DNA from 4 places in the Paenibacillus sp. FSL K6-2524 genome. Region 3 is predicted to be linked to each of the others. Evidence: riboswitches for the same ligand, from Rfam matches in the RefSeq annotation. Region 3 holds a riboswitch; each other region holds the start of a gene.
The links. A riboswitch is a leader RNA that binds a small molecule or an ion and turns the genes downstream of it on or off. The one in region 3 is predicted to bind cyclic di-AMP.

Region 1 (5,518 bases), 3.9 Mb from region 3:
TAGATGTCACTTCTGATCAAGCAACGGCGTTATCGGGGAAAGTGGACAACTTGGAAGTGATGACACAAAAAGAAGCTGTTTCTAATATTCCAGGTTATGCGGAAGAGCAAAAATCACTCTTGCTGATGATATCCTTTTTATATGTTATTGGTGCATTCGTTCTAGCAGTCTTCTTCTATGTCCTAACGATTCAAAAGACCAGTCAATTTGGGATATTGAAAGCCATGGGAACGAAGACAGCATATCTCGCAAGAAGTGTGGTAGGACAGGTTTTAATCTTATCTGTTGTAAGTCTTAGTGTGAGTCTGTTGTTGACATGGGGATTAATGTCAATCCTTCCTGAATCCATGCCGTTCCAGATGAATCTGTCTACCGCTTTATTAACAAGTGGTCTGTTTGTGGTCACGTCCTTGTTAGGATCACTTATTTCAGTAACTCAGGTTGCTAAAGTAGATGCATTGGAAGCTATTGGGAGGGTTGGAGCATGAGTTCAAAATTGATAATGAAGCAAGTTACAAAGACCTTTGGTGACGGAGATTCAACGATCTCAATCCTTAACCGTTTAAACCTCGAAGTTAATGAAGGAGAGTTTGTAGCTGTTCTTGGTCCTTCTGGTTCTGGTAAGAGTACGTTCTTGTCAACGGCGGGTGCGCTGTTATCTCCAACGAGTGGAGAGATCATTCTGGACGGAGAGTCTCTGACTGGAAAAAGTAAGCAGGAGCTTACTTCAATACGCTTGCATAAAATTGGGTTTATGTTTCAAAGCGCGAATCTACTGCCTTATTTAAAAGTACAAGAACAGTTGTTATATGTGGCAAGGCTTACTGGGATGAATTCCAAGGAAGCGAAAGACCGTTCCGAGCGTTTATTGAAACGTCTGGATATATGGGAACGTCGTAATTTTTATCCCGAGAAGTTATCTGGAGGGGAGAAACAACGGGTAGCTATAGCTCGGGCATGGATGAACAATCCTGCGATTCTGTTCGCAGATGAGCCAACAGCCAGCTTGGATTTCAAGCGAGGTAGACAAGTGGTGCAAATGATAGCTGATGAAGTGAAATCAGAAGGTAAATCAGCTGTCATGGTTACGCATGACGAGCGAATGTTAGAGTGGTGTGACCGTGTGTTGCACTTACAGGATGGAGTGCTTGTGTAAAGAATTCATCCACTTATATTTTTAAAATAGGGGTGTTCCACAAACCATGTGAATGGTTACTGGGATGCCCCTTTTTGTTAGCTTGTTCACGTTCTTTTCTGAGCTGCGCTTTCAGTATAGGAACACTTTGTCCAAGTATGCATTGAATATCGGCTAAGGGGAGCTTCATCCCGTACCATAGAAACTTCAGGACTCTCTCGTTAAGAGCCTCAGTAGATCGTAGGGGATCGCTCGTCAGTCCTTCAGAGCATTGACGTATACAAAATTGATAAGCTTGCAAAGAGAACTGACGAGGATTCCAATCCGCTTGAGAAAAGGGCTCGTAGAGCTCTAAAAAGGTACACGTTGTTACTTCTTCCGCTGCAAAGGATTCTTCCAACATCACATAACTAAGGGAGTATATTGAATTCGCGTACTTGTGTACGTATTTTGCATACATCTTATTGTTGCTATGGAGTTTTCGTAGTAAGGGAGACTTGTTCATTGTAAAAGTCCTCTCTAAAGATAAATTGTGATAAATTTATAAAATCGAGAAGTAGGCCGTAGATTTATCGATTAAATTTGTTGTATTTAGATCAAAGTGAGGCTGCTTCGGGATTAAGACCTTCGGCAATGCTTTAATAAAATTGAATGATTGCGGTACTCCCATAATTCTGCACCCACAGCAATTCTGTGCTGTACATATTTGACTTGAGCAAGTTTCAGTAAGGCAGTCTGAACCAATTCAAACTGATTTTTCGCCCAATCAGAGTCTTTATGACGAACAATCTCCAACGCTTCTTCAAGTGTACTATTCCGGATATTCATTAGGAAGGAACCCCATCTAATTAAATCCACTGCTGTATCATCCGCAGAAAGGATACATTCAGCAAAGCCACATTTTTTACCACAAGAAAGCTTAAGGACAACATGCCAGCATCGTTCTGATTGTCTTGTCCCACTCAGAAGAAATGGGGGAGAATCAAAAGCAAAGAGTTCTATTTGCGAAAGTTTATTCTGATTCATTTAGCGTTCCTCCTGAGGATTCCATAAGTTTAAGATCCACATGATGGGTGAATTTAACCTTTTCTATAAAAGCGAACAGTTCGGATTCACTCTCACAGACAGCAGTATGCTCCAGCCATATCCGGTATCTCTTTTTATGAATAGCAGATAGATGTAAAGGAAAGATCTTGCGAGATCTTACGATATACCAACCGGAGGCAACATCCTTCCAAGGTGCTCTAAAGACATTGGAGAGTGGAAATCTGAGTCGTGTAGACCAATCCTGTTTCTGCTGCTTATCCCGAATGCTTCTATACACCTCGCGTACAATGTTTGGATCCATGCATTTCTCACAAGATGAATGGTTACTAAACTGGCGAAGCACCTCTATTTTGTTCTCACCAAATCCGTAACCCACAATATATCGCTGATTATTATCCTCATACCATAGCGCCCCGAAGCATAAGTAGCTTAGACTTACGGGTTCAAGCATGTTTTGATGTATCCCCAAATAATAAACCTTTTTTCCATTCAAAGTGACTCATCCCTTTGCAACTCTTTCATTGTAGGCATCAAAAAAACCGCAGACAGAGTAGGACCTCTGCTGCGGTTTGCGATTACAGGGACAAATAAACCTGACGCAAATGCGTGGCGAATGAAGGGTCTCTCTCTATGCGCTTACGAGGTTAGCTGTCGGATTCGGGCGGTGAGAGTCGCCCTACCTTATGAGACTACAAATCATCTCCTTCGGATTCACCCCAGTAGGCCTTATCGGCCTGATGGTTCCCCCGTTTCCCGCGGAACGCGGTAATTCAGCGTGTGTTCCTCAGAATGATACTATGGCTTGAATCCTTTTGTAAAAGTCAAAAGTTATCTCTTAAGTCAGGGTTAAACCAAATTCGGGCAACAACGGAGAAAAAATGGACTAAAAGCATATATGTGACCTATTACAAGGCCTCTACCTCTCTCAGGCTCGGTTTCTTGATTTATAGGTTTTTGAGTGGTCAAAGTCCCCATTTTCTATTCTGTATTAAATTTATCACAATCATTACCATTTTCGCGATAATCATTGCAAACTCACGAAAATAAGAGAGATAAGGAGTATAGATATCAAGTAAGCGCTCTCCAATATGTATTTAGTTTCGAATTTGCATTTTTTTGGCAACAATCGCATTTTACAATAAATCAGCTTGAATGTATGATTACTCCTGTTTCCATCACACAATTCAAAAAACAATCGAATATTTATCCGCTTAATTTCCGTTAAGGAAAGCGGGGGAACCAACAATGGGCATCCGATGTGAGAGTCGGAGCCGATTATGGGGTGAATCCTGTAAATGATGCATGAGTAGTGCATTGATACAGGTAGGGCGACTCTCACCGCCCGAATCCGACAGCTAACCTCGTAAGCGTATGGAGAGAGGATGAGTGCAATGTGACGGCTTTTGAGTCACAGAGGATTTCCTCTGTGGCTTTTTGTTGTGCCATTTTATGAAAATTATTTACAGGTACCGTCTAATGACGTGACACAGTGATTGGGAACTGTGTCCGAAAATGATGACTGATCAAAGGATCGTTCGGAGATTTTCGTTGCCTCCTTATGTGCTTGAGAAAGGGAAAGATAGAGATGGCGAAAGAAGAATATGTAGTTGTATGGGCACCAACAAAGGCCGGAGAAAATTTCATAAAATTATTGAAATTCAAAGGCATTAAGGTAGCAGGGATAACCAACAGTCAAATGGGCAAAAGTCGGCTAGAAGAATTGGGAATCGAGCATTGTATTTTGGCAGATACGAGTCATCCGAATACGTGGAATCTCCCGCCGTTCCCGGTAGGAAGAGTATATCTGTTTGAGAGCAGCCTTACGTTATGTTGTCGTTACATTCAGATGTGCCGCTCATGGACGAGAAAACCCATTTTTGTAATCACAACTTCTATAAATCCGCGATTAGTGTATAAGGGGCTTGGGGCGAAATATGTAATTTATTCTCACAGCGGTGATGTGGCCTTTCTGGCAGACAAATCCGCCCTATTAGAATAATGAAAGGAGTGTGATGAACCATGATGGATCTGTATATGGTGGTTGCATTAGCAGTTATATACGGTTTGTTTTATGGATTTACGACTTGGTGCGAACGTGTAATTGAAGATACGGGGAGGAATGAATTGTGATTCTGATTATCTCGATTACCTTTTTATTGTTCCTATATTTAGTGTATGCCTTGATTTATCCGGAAAAATTTTAATTTCATAATAACGTAACTCTAAATATTGTAGAAGTTTTAGGCAATATAAGCCTAATTATAGGAGGGTCAGTCATTCATGGGCATTTTACAAATCGTTGTTGTAATCGGAATCCTGCTGTTACTGGTTAAGCCGATGGGCACTTATTTATTTCATGTATTTTCCAATGAGCCGAATCGTACGGATAAATGGTTTTCGCGTATTGAAAAGGGCATCTATTCCTTGATTGGATTGAAAAAACGGGATCGAATGTCTTGGAAAAAATATGCGATGAGTTTTATTTTGACCAATATCGTATTGGTAGCTTTCAGTTATATTTTTCTTAGATTGCAGCGGGAATTACCGCTAAACCCGAATGGAATCGGGGGCATGGAGCAGACGCTTTCTTTTAATACAGTAATCAGCTTCATGACGAATACGAATCTACAGCATTATAGCGGTGAAACGGGGATTTCCTATTTCTCGCAAATGGCGGTCATTACGATGATGATGTTCACCTCGGCGGCTAGTGGTTTCTCGGTTGCTGTTGCTTTTGTCAGAGGGATAACCGGGCAAAAGTCGGTGGGAAACTTCTTCGAGGATTTTGTCAAAGCACATATCCGTGTATTCATTCCTTTAGCGTTACTGGTTACCCTAGTGTTGGTAGGATTACAGGTACCACAGACGCTGAAGTCGACACTGGAGGTCGCTACACTTGAGGGGCAAACTGGGCAAATTGCCATCGGCCCGGTTGCATCACTAGAATCGATCAAGCATTTAGGTACTAACGGAGGAGGGTTCTTCGGTGCCAACTCAGCGCATCCATTTGAGAACCCGAGCCCACTTACCAATGTAATTGAAATGCTCTCAATGTGGTTGTTACCGGCATCCCTACCGTATATGTTTGGTTTGTTCGCTAAGAACAAGCGTCAAGGTTGGGTGATTTTCACCGCGATGATGACGTTATTCGTCCTGCTACTCTCGCTGAATTTTTATGCCGAAAGCAAAGGGAACCCCGTCATTAACGCCATGGGAATTGATTCATCGCAGGGCAGCATGGAAGGTAAAGAGGTACGTTTCGGTATACCACAGTCCTCGCTGTTTACTGCTGTAACAACTTCGGCGACCACAGGTAGTGTTAACAATATGCATGAT
Region 2 (5,518 bases), 5.0 Mb from region 3:
ACTATCATTTCGACAATACTGTATTCTTTGGATAATTCAATAAAATCCAGTAAATTCGGATTCACAAGCTGGTGAGCAACCCGAATCCCCATATCACGTTCTGGAAAAATCACACGATCCACTCCGAGTCGCTCAAGTGCCCGTCCATGTAAAACAGAGATGGCCTTAGCAACTACGGTTTTGATTCCTAAATCCTTCAATAAGATCGCGGTTAGGATACTCCGCTGAATATCACTACCCATGGCCACGATGCCACAATCAAAATTGCGAACTCCTAACGACTTAAGTACCTCTTCTTCCGTGGTATCTGCCACTACGGCATGCGTAAGACGATTACTGAGTTCATTAACTATTTCTTCGTTATGATCAATCCCGAGAACCTCGTACCCGAGATCCATCAATTCCAATGCGAGGCTAGAACCAAACCGTCCAAGTCCAATCACTACAAACTGCTGCTTTTTCATTTTTTTCGTCAATCCCCTTATCCAATAATCATTTTACCTTCTGGATAGCGATAAAGTTCTTTACCCTTTTTTGGTCCCAGTGCATAAGCTAACGTTAAAGGCCCAAGCCTTCCAGCAAACATGGTGAAGCTAATTATAATTTTACCAATGAGCGTCAGTTTACCTGTAATCCCCATCGATAGCCCTACTGTACCAAATGCGGATGTTGCCTCGAATAGTATACTCAAAAAACTAACATCCTCAGTAGTGGATAATATCATGGAGACAACAATGACGAGAAATAACGACAACATCGTGATCGTCACAGCCTTGAATATTCGTTCTTGTGCCAGACGGTACTTAAACAATACCAGGTCTTCCCGTCCACGGATCATTGAAAGGACAGCACCAACAAGTATAGTGAACGTTGTCGTCTTTATCCCGCCCCCTGTGGAACCAGGTGACGCACCGATGAACATCAGAATGATCATAAAGAACTGTGTTGCTTGTCGTAACGCAGCAATGTCCAGTGTATTTGCTCCCGCCGTACGTGGTGTGACGGACTGGAAGAATGCGCTCCATATCTTTACACCCCAGCTCAGGGGTTCAAGCGTCTTAGGGTTTGTAAATTCAAATATAAAGATCACAAGCGCACCAATTAGGATAAGTGTAGTTGTCATCGTTAATACCACCTTAGAATGAAGCGATAATCTACGGCGGCGACGGAAGTCGATTAAATCGGACATCACGATAAAGCCAATACCACCGGCGACGATTAAGAACATCGTGACGAAATTGACGATAGGATCCCCTACATACATCGTTAAACTCTGATACCCACCAAATAGATCAAAGCCAGCATTATTAAACATTGCAACCGCATGAAAGATACCAAAGTAAATAGCTCGACCCCAAGGCATATCGAAGGCCCAACGAATCGTATAGACTAACGCCGCACAAGACTCAATCACTAACGAATACATCAATACTTTACGGATTAGACGAACAATACCCTCCATTGAGTTTTGATTCATTGCTTCCTGGAGTACCAATCGATCTTTCAATGAAATTTTTCGCTTGAGTGCAAAAGTGAATAAGGTTGCCATAGTCATAAAACCTAAGCCCCCGACCTGAATCAGGAGCATAATTACGACCTGGCCAAAGGTAGTGAAATGGGTTCCCGTATCAACCACGATCAATCCCGTTACACATGTAGCCGAAGTTGCCGTAAAGAGTGCATCAACAAAGGGGAGTGTTTCACCTGTTGTACTCGCAATTGGGAGCATCAATAATAGCGCTCCGACCATAATTATCGCGGCAAATCCGAACACCAATATCCGCGGCGGGGAAAGTTTAAACCATTTAGACAACACATGTTCACCTCATCACGTTAATAAAAAGAACAATAAAAAAAGACACTGGAAATCCAATGCCTTGCGGTGGTTGGGCTCCTGCTGCAAAGGCCTACGAGGTTAGCTGACGGATTCGGGCATGCACAGTTGCCCTATTCACTTCATCACTGGAAATAATTCAATCCAAGATTCGAAGTAAAATTCACCCCTACAGATTGGTTCCCCCATTTTCACATGGAAATTTGGCCAAATATTATTTTCATTTATTTACATTCATTTCAGTCAAATGGATTATAATCTTTATTCTTCCCTATCACAAAGCTTCATTTCCATGAAAAACATTGAAAAAAACCTAAAAGAGGCGAAACGCTGTTCCACGTCATCCCTTCTCCCAGCTTTGCTAAGCCTTACCGATGTTATTGCGGCTTTTCAACATTTCGTTCTCACTTATGGCGAATGTTTTCACCCTGTGTTATCTTTACTGAGACGAATATGAAGCGAATTGATCTAAATTTGAATAAAATTTCATTTTAAAGGGGTTTTATAATGAATGCTGCTGTTAAACCATTCGGACGCAAACTAAAAACGAGTACACTTTGGATATTGGCCTCACTAGGACTCGTTATTTTTGTACTCTTACAAGTTCTCCCTACCACTGTCTCAGAGTCACTTCAAGTCGAGCAAACGAAAAATATCATTTCGAAAGACGAAGCAAAGCAATCTGCTGTAAACTTTATGGAATCAACTCTCGGTATTTCAGGAAACTTAAATGAAACCTTAGTTACATATGAGACCTATTCAGAGGTCTATGGTTATTTATCCAAGGAAAAATTAATGGAATCGTATCTGAAAACTTATGATAAACAGTTCCCTTTGGAATTGTTCCGCGTTCGTTTTGAAAATCCTGATGAAATCCACTCTGCGGTAACAGTAGATGTGCATATGACAACAGGGCAAGTCGTTGGTTTCGAGAAAATTGCTTCCGCTAGCAATTCAACTAAAGATTTGATGCTTGAACTAAGCTCCGAATCATCAACAACTACCTTAATGGCCAAAGCTAGAGAAGGTAATTTAAGTCTGGAAGAAAAAGATGCATTGGCGACCCCTTACCTGAAATCATTTGGATTCACTAAAGATAAATTGATCCTAGCTTCTGGGGAAGAGGAGATCGGGATTCAATATCAACTTCAAGACAACGAAATAGGGAAATCTAAAGGATTCATCGATATCCGCTTCGAGTTTGGAGCAGTCTCTTCAATGGAGACCTATTTCAGCACTCCTGAGTCTCACATCGACTACGTGGATGCTCAGACGAGATTAGCATACTGGCTCACGTTTGGAGGGTATGCTTTATTTACTTTAGTACTTGGTATTCTAGCCATCGTATTCAGCGCCAAGACTCGGCCCCATTCTTCTTTTAAGCGTGGGATATTTCTATCCAGTCTTTACTTTATACTCTCTATAATAGGTGCAATAAATATGCTTCCCTATCTGCAAAAAGAAGGCGTGGACCCGATATTCCTAATCATCGGATTCCTAGTACAAGGTATACTGACCTTGACTATGGCTGCCTCCGTCTACTTCTCACTTGTTGGAGGGGATGGTCTATTAAAGAAGAATGGCCTTAATCTGTGGGCACGTTCTAAGGAACCCGGATATGGGCGTCATGTCCTGAGCTCTATGGCTGATGGTTACGCTTGGGCCTTTATTCTACTTGGTCTACAGTCCATCATATTCGTTATCTTGGATAAAACCATTCATTTCTGGTCAACGTCAGACGCTACACAATCACCTTACAATCTGTTATATCCGTTATTATTTCCTTTACTCGCTTGGGTTGCCGGTATTGGTGAAGAAGCTGTATATCGTCTGTTTGGAATTCCCATGCTCAAAAAGATCGTTCGTAACACATTCGTTGCCAGTCTCATTACAACCATGATCTGGGCTTTCGGACATACATTATATCCAATCTATCCTGTCATAACACGTCCTATTGAATTAGGAGTTATCGGATTATTATTCAGCTTCATCTTCCTGCGTTATGGCTTCATCGCGGCTGTCTTCTCACACGTAATATTTGATAGTATCTTAATGGCACTTAGCCTCATCTTTATGGGAGGATCGATTAACTTGGTGGCAGGATTGTTCTATATTATTCTTCCTGCTATCGTTGCTTATGTGATTTATCTATTCAACCCACCGGGAAAGGAACGAAGAACTCCTTTGATACAAAAAAAGAGAGGAGCCGTTGATTACGACTCCTCATCCTGAAGGGCATTAATAATTTGATTGGCGAGCTTCTCGCCGATCGACAGGGGCCGAAAGTCTTCGACTGAGGCCTCTTTTATTTTTTTAAGTGAGCCAAAATGCTTCAGCAAAAGTTTGCGACGTTTCTCACCAACGCCAGAAATAGCATCCAGACGTGAGGTAACCATCGACTTGGCACGTTGCTCACGGTGAAATGAAATAGCAAACCGGTGTACCTCGTCCTGAATCCGTTGCAACAAGTAGAACTCCTGACTGTCACGTGGCAAGTGAACTGGCTCTGGTGGGTCACCTACCATCAATTGAGCCGTCTTATGCTTGGCATCCTTAACGAGACCACACACAGGGATATACAACCCCAGCTCATTCTGTAGTACATCGACAGCTGCCGAGATTTGCCCCTTCCCTCCATCTACAACGATCAGGTCAGGCATTTGCAGATTGTCCTTCAGCACCCGTTCGTACCGGCGACGAATGACTTCACGCATCGTCTCATAATCGTCTGGTCCCTGAACGGTTCGAACTTTATATTTACGATACTCCTTCTTAGCTGGCTTCCCATCAATGAAGACGATCATAGCCGACACAGGATTCGTTCCCTGAATATTGGAGTTATCAAAAGCTTCGATTCTTGAAACTGATTCGAGACCAATACTCCGGCCCAGATTCTCCGCAGCCTTTGAAGTCCGCTCTTCATCTCGTTCAATCAGCTTGAACTTCTCGTCAATCGAGACGCGGGCATTATCCTCAGCCATCGTCACCATCTGCTTCTTAAGCCCCCGCTGAGGCACGAGAACCTTCACACCGAGCCATTGCTGTAGCGCTGCAGCTCCGCTCGCCGGGTCCAATGATTCGCCACCAGCAACACTTGCAGTCACTCCTGTGGCATCTATCACCGTTTCCGCTGAATCAACACTTTCCTCATCCCCAGCAAGCCCCTTCAATTCAGGTAGAAGAATTTCTTGTGGCACCGCCGGATTATCACTGTAATACTGCGTTACATAGGATAGAAAATCACCATAGGCTTCCCCGTAGAACGGAAAGACCGAAGCATGACGCTCAATCATTTTACCCTGTCGCATGTATAATATCTGGACACACATCCAGCCTTTATCGACAGCAAAACCGAACACGTCGCGGTCTTTGGCATCCGCCATCGTGATCTTCTGTTTCTCCATTAGCGCATCTATGTTGATGATCTGATCTCGTAATTCCTTAGCACGTTCAAAATACAATTCCTCTGCGGCTTCATGCATCTTACGCTGTAGTTCTTTCTTGATTTCCTCATGACCACCACTGAGAAAGGAATTGATTTCCTGCGTCATTTTCTCATACGTTTCCTGAGGCACTTCTTTTACACATGGTGCAAGGCACTGCCCCATATGATAATAGAGACAAACATCTTTGGGCATGACATTACATTTGCGCAGTGGATACATCCGATCCAATAGTTTTTTT
Region 3 (5,518 bases):
ACATAGCTAGTAGGTTAATCCAATTGGCTGCAAAGCAGGCATGTAGTGCTCTATGATGTGAAAATGTGTGGATGGCACAGAAGGCCCGCGAGGAGATGATAACATGCTCCTCGCGGGCCTTCCCTGCGATTCTGTAAATTATGCTATTTTTTCTCTGCTAGCCATAGTGCGACATTGGCAATTTCTTCGTCCTTTAGTCTATCTTTGAATGCAGGCATATTACCTTTACCTTTATTGATGATTGCGTAGAGTTGCTCTGCGGATAACTCGGCACCAATCTTCTGTAGATTTGGTCCCACATTTCCTTCTAGCTGATCCCCGTGACAACTAATACAACTTGTCGCGACAACGGTTTCTGCGTGCTCTGCGCTTAACGTAACTTCTGGCATTTGAGGTTTATTTTCTTGTGCAACTTGTTCTTTGCCTGGTAAGGAGAGCATTAATACAAGGGCTAATCCACACGCGACGAAGAATAACCCGCTCATGATCCACTTTTGCATTCCGATCGTCCCTCCAAATGTAAACTATCCCCTTTATTATAACGGAACCTGGTAGCGGATCAAAGCGTTTGTGTCAAAAATAGTAATATTTATTTTATATACTATTCAAATCTTTTGAAATAATGTGCAGATTGTCATAGTCATTCTGAAGTTGGCGTTTCTGGAAGAGTTGGAATTCCTTTGTATACCATGCAATAAAATGGCTTGGATATTCCCCCGGGAGTCAATTTTTCATATAAATCTGTAATCGTAAAACCGGATTTTTGGTAGGCTCGGATTGCCCGAGTATTCCAAGTCAGTACCTCTAGATCAATGACATGATGTGGTGTGCGACGTAAGGCTTCCTCCACAATCGTCAATACAAATGACTGCCCCATACCATGCCCACATAAATCAGGTCGCATACCGATCCCGAGTCTTGTCACATCAGTTAGTGGAAAGTATTGGGCAAATCCAGAAAGTACTCCATTTGCATCCAATAGGGAAACATACTGCTCGGCCCGTAAAACTGGATTACCGAATTCTACATCGAGCGCTTTCATTTGTTCCCAAGGTAGCCAACTATAGACATCATAAGGGGAATCGTAACGCCATGTGCTTATTTCCGCTCCGTGACTATCTTCCATAGCGGCTATCTGAAACTGGGGAATAGGTTTATCCATTTTTATGCCTCCTTGGACCGTAGGAATGCCGCATTTTGCGTTCTCCAGCAGAGTCAGTTTACCCTCACTGTAACGGGATTTTATATCATTGTAAAGACTCTAATGTTTGAGATGTTTGAAATGTGAAGTGAAGGGGTAATTCTCATTATAAGGAAATTAGTAAAAGGCGGAAACCTTTTAATTAAAAATTTCGTTATAAAGAAGAGAGATTGAACCAATATTGATTATCCGGCATATATTGCTGAGTATCCGTGTTGTTGAATAGAATACGAAAAACCACAATAGATTCCGGCAAGAATCAATTGTGGCGATAAAGTTTATCTTACATTACTTATGTTTGTGTTTGTTTTATGAAAGAAATCAAGATTCAGCGGCATAGACAGAGTAACTGTATTGGCTCAAAATACGCTTAGCTCCAACATAACGAGCTTTATAGTAGCTATTGCTTAGTTTATCAATACTGATTCCCTTCGAGGATGAAGAGTGTGCAAACTTTCCATCACCGATGTAAATACCGACATGAGATACTCCTTTTCCTAACGTGTTGAAGAAAACGAGATCCCCTTCTTTTAGTTGACTCTTAGATACGGCTTTACCTTGCTGGTATTGGGCTGTAGAAACACGAGCAAGATCCACACCCATCTTCTTAAAGACATACCTAGTGAATCCGGAACAATCAAATCCGCTTGTGCTAACTCCCCCAAATTTGTAGGGTGTACCGTATACCGAACTAACTACAGTTTCTAATGGTGTTTTGCTTGAGGTATCGGCGAAGACACTTCCTGTTCCCATAGTAAACAAAATAGCTAAACTAGTTACCGCTGCTGTCAAAGTCTTTCTCAAGATGTCAAATCCCTTCCAATGCCTGCGAGGTTAGCTTAAGGATTCGGTTGAAGGTCCCCTATGATCCCTCTGAAGCGAGATCAATTCACCCATACTGGATCCCCCGTTTCCCCGGTGCCGGGAATTCGGCTGTTCAATGATGTGCACCTGAAAGTAGTCGTAGTCGTAGTCGTAGTTACTGTTACAAGACAGATTACAAAGTTGTTACTATTTACTTTGATTAGTGTATCAAAGTGAGCAAACTTTTACAAGTTCAACACCCTATTTGGTCGATATTCCCATAATGATGTCTCCCATCCGTTTATAATTCCCGTTAACGTGGTAATAATTCCTGTGGGCAATAAAAAAACCCGCAGGGAGGATTCCGAATGGAACCTCTGCGGGTTTTGCTTGTTACTATTATTCTACATCATCATGATCTGGTGAATCTGTAGCTACTTCTTCAAACTTATCTGTACTGAGTATACGTTTAGCTCCAACATAGCGTTTAACATAATAATCATCACTTAGCTTGCTGATAACTACTCCTTTAGAAGAAGAAGCGTGAGCAAACTTTCCGTCTCCAACAAATACGCCTACATGAGATACGCCTTTGCCACTAGTGTTAAAGAACACCAAGTCGCCAGCTTTCAACTCATCTTTTTCTACAGCAGTTCCCATCTTATATTGGGATCCTGATTGATGAGGCAACTCGATATCGAGTTTGCTAAATACGAACATAGTGAATCCGGAACAATCAAATCCTGATGTTGTAGTTCCACCCGAAACATATTTAGTACCTAGGCCCTTGTCAATAGCACTGTCCAACTTGGAATCTGCGAAAGCGCTACCAGTTCCTAAAGTAAATAAGAGGGCACAACCTACTGCTACTGCGGTTAGCTTTTTTCTCAAAACAGGTCAAGCTCCTTCCAATGCCTACGAGGTTAGCTTAAGGATTCGGTTGAAGGTCCCCTATGATCCCTCTGAAGCGAGATCAATTCACCCAAAATGGTTCCCCCGTTCCCCGGTCAGGGAATTCGGCTATGATATAACACCCGAGAATACATATTCTACATCGAGAGTAGAATTCCTGCTAAAGATGACAAAAATAATTACAAAGTTGTTACTGGAATTGTACTGCTGTTATTGTAGCAGGGGTAGGTATCTTTTGGCAATAGTTAAATAGCGAGAATTACAGAGTGAATAGAGAACAAGACCTCCGTAAAGATACGGGGGTCTTAGAGTTACAAGGGAATAGGGAAGTTAGTAGAGAGAAAATAAAATTAACTTTTTTGTGACTTTGTTTCCCAGAGCTGATATTGAGACGTTACTTGCCAAACTTTAAATATGCTTCGGAATAATGGATGTAATTGTTGCAGAATAAGTGCGATTAAACCTGTCCAGAACCATGAGATGGTACCGAACAACATGAACACCGTAAAACTGAATATCCCTAGCAGTAGTGAAATGCCTATCCCTGGTAACAGATATCTTATACACGTCAGTAAGGCACCCCAGGTACCCATTTTAAATAGATATCCAAACTGGGCGAACAGGAGGCATTGCCTTAGGATCCAGATGTAACAAACCCATCCAAGCGCATAGCCCCCTATGGTTAATATAGTGGGAAGATCGCTTCCTGTTTGCAGTAAACTAGGCCAGAGATGATTCAATTTAGGTACAATCCAAAATGCTGGGACTAAAATAAGAATGAGTTCTAGAAGATAAAAGAGAAAAAGCGGCTTCCCGAACACTTGCATTCCTCTAAAGAGTGGCAAACCGGATTTTCGTGATTCCTGGGGCATTAATCCATACAAGATGCCGGCTTGAATTAGAGGAGCCAGTACCAAACGAATGGCTACCATGCTGACCAAAATCCAGAAGTACATTGCAATATCGGGGTTTTCCCGTAGTCCGATTTGACCCTCAACAAGAAACAGAATCCGGCTGAGGTCGCTAAGTGAAGGATCCGGATATCTTTGTAGCACCGAGGTGACAGCCGTATCAACTAGCCGGTACAGAAAGAAACCCCAGAGAAGTTGATATAGAAACAGAATAATGACGGAGGGAAACTGCTTCTTTAGATGCCCCCATCCACTGCGAACATAGGTCATAACCTTCTTCCCTCCTAAAAGTTTTGTGAGCGTAGCACCATAGAATAGACGTCGTACAAAACTTACGTCGTAAGCATGGATTTTGTGGGCGTAGCAACTTGAATAAGCATCGAGCAAAACTTACATCGTAAGCACAGCCTTAGTTTTATGAGCTAGGTATCACCATAGGAATGATCCAAGTAGGGACTCCAATAGTTTGACGATTCCTAGATTAGAGCGTGTGCGGAGCGTCTTATCGATGTCAGCGTTAAAGAAATTGTTAATATGCTTATTTTCCAATACCAGTGAATAGTCGGGATCAATCATAGCCCAAACTAGGGGTTCTTTATATTCCAGTTTCATCTGGATTTGGTTGTCTTCTCCGGTCCATACTTTGTGAGTCGTATGTCCATCCTTGAAGGTAAAGAGTAGCGGAACTTTGGGGGTTGTTGCCCCATTCCGGCTGATACTGACGGTTGATTCGTACAATGGACTCTTATCCTGACTGATAGGCTTCACGGTGATGCTATTGATGGAGTAATCAGCCATTTCACCGTCATATACATATTGTTTGAAATAAGGCTTCCAGGAGCGTCCTGTGACCTGCTCTACAATTTTTTGAAAATCAGTCGATGTGGGGTGCTTGAACCGATATTTGTGCGCATAGGTAGATAAAATCCGGTTCATGGTCTTGCTCCCGACCTGGTTCTCGATGTCGCGCAGAACTAGTTTGCCGCGGTAATAGACATTTTTGGCATAGTTATCACTTGAACCATACTTCCATGAGACCTGTGTTAGTGAGACAGGAGAGGAGATCATAGCGGCCTGAATAGGCAGGTTCGCAGTGATGCCGAATTCTTGTTCCATTAACTTGTCTTCTATATAAGAGGTGAAACCTTCATCTAACCAGGCCTCCTCGAATTCGTTGCTCGCTACCATACCGTAGAAATATTGATGTCCAATTTCATGGATGACAGTTCGCTCAAGTTCTTCGTAACCGGGAGAGTCACTGCTCGCTCCAAAAGAGGTTATAAGTGTTGGATACTCCATTCCACCAGCTCCATTGCCTTCGGCGGGCGGGACAACAATAGATAGGGTAGAATAAGGATATTGCCCATACCATTTACTGAAATTAGATAATGCCACTTTGGCTGCATAGAAGTAGCGTTCTTTTAAATCCTTGTGAGCTGGATCTAGATATAGTTTGATCCGGACACCCGGGACATCGGGAGAAGAAAAGGGTTCCTCTGCATAGACGAAGTTAGGTGAAGCCGACCATGCAAAGTCATGTACATCATCTGCATAATATTGCACCGTCTTACGGTCCCCATCTATTACTGCAGCTTTGGTCGGAAATCCGGTGGCGGCTACAGTGTAGTTGTTGGGTACATTAATCTTCACGTTATAAATGCCGAAGTCAGAATAAAATTCAGAATTTCCA
Region 4 (5,518 bases), 370 kb from region 3:
CTTTACCGTTTACGATAATGATAAGTACTATGATGTGCCCACAAATGTACGTTGGAAATACGGTATCAGTTATTTTTGTTTAGCCGGACTATTAGGGATTATGATGTATATGGTGCAATCTAATCATCTTTGATATATCTTCGAAAAAAACAAGCCGAACTCCCAAATGGGAGATCGGCTTGTTCTATTTAATGATTCAATTATTGATTAGGAGCTGCCATGCTGTCATCTTGAGTGATAATTACAATTTCAGCATTCGTGATACCTGGCAATGATCTAGTCATCATGGATGAGTGGTAGGCAACAATTTTCATACCTGCTTTCAATTCTACTTGACCACCAAGTATAGAGATCACTTTAGTATCTTCCGAGATATTCAAAATGACATCGTTTTGACGAGAGTTGTCAGAACCTACATTTACATATACTTGGTCTTTTGCTACATCGTCTGTTGCAGAGATTGTACCCTCAATTTTGTTGGTTGCTTCTGCCTTAACGACGATTTTGTCAGCATGTGTTTGGCCTGGGAAGCTAAGTGCCATCACTGGACCATAGTAAGCATCAACACGAACATCAGCTTTCAATGCATCTTTAGTTAATGTATTACCTTCTTCGTCAACGATTTGAGTTTTCTCATCAACGGAAAGCATGACATAATCGGTTCCGCCTTGTTTCATTGCGCTTCCGATCAAAGTGATTCTGTGATCCTCTACATTTGTAATAATACCGTTCGTACCGGCAACCTCCTCTTGAACGGACTCTTCTACTTCTGTATTCACCACGACATAGTTGGTTGTGGATTGAGCTGGAATGCTCATAGTTACAGCAGGTCCATAAAATGCTTTGACACTCATGCCAACTTTGATATCAGCGGCTTTGATGGCTTTACCATTTTGATCAATAATTACAGCTTTGTTGGCAAAGTGTAATACCATCGTGTCCTCGTTCGAGTTATAGATGTCTTTACCTGTTACAACAATTCCGTTTTCTTGCACTTCGGTTACCTTACCGTCAATTCCAGTGAAGCTTTGGTCTTGAACAATAAGTGTCAATGCGGTTCCGCGTGCTGGAATACTTTTTGTGATACTAGGACTGTAAAATGCTTTAACGGCTTTCTTCTCATCCATAATCGTTTGTAGAGCTACGCGTTTACCTTTAGAATCTATAATTTTAGTATCTTTAGTGATGGAAAGAACGATTTCGCTTTGATCGGATGGTGTAACACCACGACCTGTTACGGTAATGAACTTGCCGGTTTTATCATTTGTAAAGTCAGTAATTTGCCCCATAGTACCTGAAATCACTTTGAGTTGGCTCAGAATGTTACCAAGGCTAATTTGTCCGTAATGAGCTGGTGCAGCGGTTGGGATGCTTTGTGCATTTGCTGCCACTGGCATAGCTGCCATCGTTAGAATAGATGCTGTTGCTATTACTTTATACATTTTGTTCATTTGTCATACCTCCATTATTTGTGTAGATATTCAACCTAGGTGCTTGGAAAGTTAATTTAAGCCAAATAGGCTTGTTTATATAATTCTAGACGGTGAGGTCCCGTGAAATGTTGCAGTTTGTATGGGAATCTCTTTAGATTTCATATATTTACTATGGGTATATGTGTATCAATTAACATTAATTTAGAAGTGATTCGAGTTGGGATCCATGTTACGATTTGGACGTACCAAAAATCATGCCGAAGCCCATTCGGGCACGGGGGAACCATTTATTGGGGTGAAGTCGCAAGCATGTGACAAGGGGAATCCACTTTGACCCGAACCCGTCAGCTAACCTCGTAGGCTACAAAGGGAGAGATTTATTTTATGAAGTACAAGTTTAAAAATATGGTTATCACCGGAGCTCTTATTCTAGCACCAGTTCTAGCGGCAAGCCCGACAATGGCTGCTCCGAAAGATGTGGCTACTCAGGTTCCGAATTTTAATATGATAAACATTGAAAGCTACGGCTTTTATTTTAATACTCAGAACTGGTCTGAGCTTTTGGATAAGCTAGGACTTAATATTAAGCCTGTTATCTCACAACCAGATGTTACATTACCGGACAATAGCAAGCCTGAATCTAGTACTCCGGAATCTAGCAAACCGGAAACTAGTGATCCGGTGAAACCAAGTACTCCAGTAGAACCGAGTACTCCAGTAGTGCCAAGCACTCCAGTGAAACCAAGTACACCAGCACCAGAACCATCAAATCCTGGAACAGGAACGGATAATGGGGATCAAGCTGTGAAGGATGATTTTGCTGCACAAGTGGTTGATCTAGTGAACCAAGAACGTGCTAAGGTAGGACTTCAACCTTTGAAATCCGATTCTGCACTTACTAATGTCGCGATGCTGAAAGCGAAAGATATGTATAACAACAATTATTTCGACCATAATTCGCCGACTCTTGGATCTCCGTTTGATTTGATGAACGCGCAAGGTATTCAATATCGTACGGCTGGTGAGAATATTGCCAAAGGGCAACGTACACCAGCAGAAGTGATGAATGCATGGATGAATAGCGATGGTCACCGTAAAAACATTCTAAGTGCTAATTACACTACAATCGGTGTAGCGTACTATAATGGTGTGTGGGTACAAGAATTTATCGGATAATAATAACTTTGGAATGGAAGCCTGCAGGTATACCTGCGGGCTTTTTTTGTGTTAAAAATGACGACAAAGTTAACGTTTTGAGCCACTTTAAAACAATAAATAATAATCCTATGTAAATACCTATGTTATATGTGAAATGTGGCGCAAAATGTGGTATGTTAATGTAAATTGTGTTAAAACGGGAGCGGTTTCTAATGAAAGTGAGCATTTTCGATGTTGCCAAAAAGTCGGGTCTGTCGGTCGTTACGGTATCCAGGGTATTGAATAATGCGACATCTGTACGGCCGAAGAATAGGGAACGAGTATTACAGGCGATGAAAGACCTGGATTACCGCCCGAATGCATCTGCTCGAAGCCTGGCAAGTGGCAAAACCGGTATTATCGGGCTAATGTTGAACACATTACATGATACTGTTCTTGATGCTGTAATTACGGAGATTAACGATTACTTAGCGGAGCATGATTATTTCTTGGCGCTTTCTATTTCACAGCATGAAGACACATTCCACCGTTCCTTATTTCAGGAAGATCGGGTAGATGGAGTGATCTTGTTGTCTCCAACAGATCCGGACATGTATATAATGGAACTTAAGAAGAGAAAAATCCCTTTTGTCATCCTGGATAATCAGCAGCGTACTCCTTCGGCCCCTTCAGTTATTATAAACAATTTCAAAGGTGGCTATGATGCGACAAAGCATCTGATCGATCTTGGGCATACTGAGATTGCTCACGTAAGTGGACCTAGCCTAGTCACAAGTAGCGAGGATCGGGAGAAAGGGTATTTGTTTGCGCTCGAAGAGGCAGGACTGAAGCCATTTGGTATTGAACAAGGGAATTTCAATATTCCCTCAGGTTACAATGTCGCGAGGCGTTGGATTGAATCGGGCACGTTACCTACTGCGGTTTTCGCAGCAGATGATTTTATGGCGATTGGTGTAATGGATGCATTTAAGAATGAGGGAATCCGAATTCCCCAAGATGTATCGATTGTTGGATTTGATGACCAAGTATATGCCGATGAGTTTCATCCATCATTGACGACGATTCGTGTACCATTCAAAAAGATCGGGAGGCAGGGCGTAAATATCCTGCTGAATTTAATCAAGGATCCGTCCAAACGAAATGCGACTGTGGAACTTGATCCGAAGTTAATTGTGAGAGAATCCTCAGGGGTGCCACGGCACTCTTCATAAATAAACAGAATTCAAGCATAATGCCAAATGGGATAAGCTTTATATCTGGAGTCTTCTAGGTTGCTACTTTTGTAGTATACCTGAAGGCTCCTTTTTTATTTGTATAATTAATAATCATTTCATGAACGCAATATGGTGTCGCAGGGTGTGTGGTTATGTCTTATTATTATGCAAAAAAGGATGCTTGCACAAAGTGTAAGTTTAACCGTTTAAACTTAAAAGCATATATTTTGTGATTATTTACACCTTCTATTTTTATAAAATAGTGCAGTTTTTGTGTAGGAAAAGGCGGAATCGTATTAAAAAGGAGTATTGAACAAAGATGAAGACTATTGTGTTATATAACATAACATAAAAGAATGGATTAAGACAATGATAATGAAATTAGGTTGGGTTTTAATAAAAATATAACGTTATATGTAATGTAATTATGTTGAGTTCATCAAAAAGATATTTAAATCATCGTATTTAGTATTATTGGATCTATATTGTTAGACGATAATTAGAATACATGACATCGATAAAGCGCTTTAATTTATTATTTAATCGAAAAACTCAGTTTATTTTTAAAAAGGTATTGTCAAACATCATGAATATGATTATTATAAGCTCATAACATATAAAGTTAAAGCCCTTTAACTTTATGAACAACATCTTGGTAAAGCAAAATAAAAAAGGGGAGGGATTGTAAGGATGAAATTATCTGAGTCCAAGCGCGAGAATTTTTATTTCTACCTATTCATCTTGCCGTGGTTAATCGGATTTTTAGTCTTTGCGTTATATCCAATTTTAGCATCACTGTATTATAGCTTTACGGATTACGACATTATTAGTAGTCCTAGGTTTATCGGCTTGGACAATTTCAGAGAGCTATTCCAAGACGAGTTATTCTACAAGTCGATTCTCGTCACGCTGAAGTATACCTTTATTAGTGTTCCACTCGGTCTATTTCTATCCTTAATTTTCGCGATGCTCATTAATATGAAGATACCTGCCCGTGGCTTTTTCCGCACAGCGATGTATTTTCCGAGTATGGTATCCGGCGTTTCGATGTCACTTTTGTGGTTCTGGATTTTTAATCCGGAAGCGGGTATCTTCAACTACATTCTTTCCTTATTCGGTGTTAAGGGACCTGCTTGGTTCTTAGACGAAAAGTTTGCAATGTGGGGCCTAATTATTATGACGTTCTGGGGCGTAGGCGCTGGGATGATTATATTCTTGGCCGGTTTGCAGGGCGTTCCAGCTAGTTTGCTTGAAGCTGCAAAGTTGGATGGAGCAGGAAAATGGCGGTCATTTTGGAGCGTAACGTTCCCGATGATTTCTCCCGTATTTTTATTCCAATTGATTATGGCAGTAATTGAATCATTCCAAGTATTTACGCAAGCTTACGTTATGACTCAGGGTGGTCCGAACTACTCAACACGATTCTACGTCTTCAACGTATATGTGAGCGCATTCAAAGATTTCCGTCTCGGGTATGCTGCTGCGATGGCGTGGTTATTGTTGGTTGCAATTCTGATTGTAACCGTGATCATTATGAAATCTTCGAATCGATTCGTTTACTACGAGGGGGGACGGGATTAATGAGTGATACCGTGATTGATAAAACTCCGAATATTATTATTGATCCTACAAAAGTAAAAGGTGACCGGAAGAGAAAAATGACTGTTGGCGAAATAGTTGCATTTGTTTTATTGATTCTCCTCACCTGTACGA

Region 1: linked by a shared signal. The riboswitch ahead of NST85_RS18270 (hypothetical protein) and the one ahead of NST85_RS00565 (C40 family peptidase) in region 3 are both predicted to bind cyclic di-AMP.
Region 2: linked by a shared signal. The riboswitch ahead of NST85_RS23650 (TrkH family potassium uptake protein) and the one ahead of NST85_RS00565 (C40 family peptidase) in region 3 are both predicted to bind cyclic di-AMP.
Region 4: linked by a shared signal. The riboswitch ahead of NST85_RS02125 (CAP domain-containing protein) and the one ahead of NST85_RS00565 (C40 family peptidase) in region 3 are both predicted to bind cyclic di-AMP.

What each region holds. Positions count from the first base shown of each region.
Region 1 is NZ_JBBOSP010000001.1:3,985,972-3,991,489, reverse strand. Features, by position in the region: gene NST85_RS18290 (ABC transporter permease) at 1-488, shown strand, start outside; gene NST85_RS18285 (ABC transporter ATP-binding protein) at 485-1,156, shown strand; gene NST85_RS18280 (hypothetical protein) at 1,170-1,538, opposite strand; gene NST85_RS18275 (hypothetical protein) at 1,754-2,161, opposite strand; gene NST85_RS18270 (hypothetical protein) at 2,148-2,675, opposite strand; cyclic di-AMP (ydaO/yuaA leader) riboswitch at 2,802-2,968, opposite strand; cyclic di-AMP (ydaO/yuaA leader) riboswitch at 3,381-3,568, shown strand; gene NST85_RS18265 (hypothetical protein) at 3,747-4,181, shown strand; gene kdpF (K(+)-transporting ATPase subunit F) at 4,309-4,386, shown strand; gene kdpA (potassium-transporting ATPase subunit KdpA) at 4,463-5,518, shown strand, end outside.
Region 2 is NZ_JBBOSP010000001.1:5,115,066-5,120,583, forward strand. Features, by position in the region: gene NST85_RS23645 (potassium channel family protein) at 1-464, opposite strand, end outside; gene NST85_RS23650 (TrkH family potassium uptake protein) at 482-1,816, opposite strand; cyclic di-AMP (ydaO/yuaA leader) riboswitch at 1,890-2,053, opposite strand; gene NST85_RS23655 (CPBP family intramembrane glutamic endopeptidase) at 2,342-4,066, shown strand; gene uvrC (excinuclease ABC subunit UvrC) at 4,048-5,518, opposite strand, start outside.
Region 3 is NZ_JBBOSP010000001.1:124,037-129,554, forward strand. Features, by position in the region: gene NST85_RS00550 (c-type cytochrome) at 144-500, opposite strand; gene NST85_RS00555 (GNAT family N-acetyltransferase) at 641-1,162, opposite strand; gene NST85_RS00560 (C40 family peptidase) at 1,523-2,005, opposite strand; cyclic di-AMP (ydaO/yuaA leader) riboswitch at 2,010-2,146, opposite strand; gene NST85_RS00565 (C40 family peptidase) at 2,405-2,896, opposite strand; cyclic di-AMP (ydaO/yuaA leader) riboswitch at 2,903-3,037, opposite strand; gene NST85_RS00570 (hypothetical protein) at 3,268-4,098, opposite strand; gene NST85_RS00575 (M1 family metallopeptidase) at 4,258-5,518, opposite strand, start outside.
Region 4 is NZ_JBBOSP010000001.1:490,493-496,010, forward strand. Features, by position in the region: gene NST85_RS02115 (site-2 protease family protein) at 1-133, shown strand, start outside; gene NST85_RS02120 (peptidase) at 201-1,451, opposite strand; cyclic di-AMP (ydaO/yuaA leader) riboswitch at 1,679-1,811, shown strand; gene NST85_RS02125 (CAP domain-containing protein) at 1,818-2,609, shown strand; gene NST85_RS02130 (LacI family DNA-binding transcriptional regulator) at 2,804-3,802, shown strand; gene NST85_RS02135 (carbohydrate ABC transporter permease) at 4,496-5,386, shown strand; gene NST85_RS02140 (carbohydrate ABC transporter permease) at 5,386-5,518, shown strand, end outside.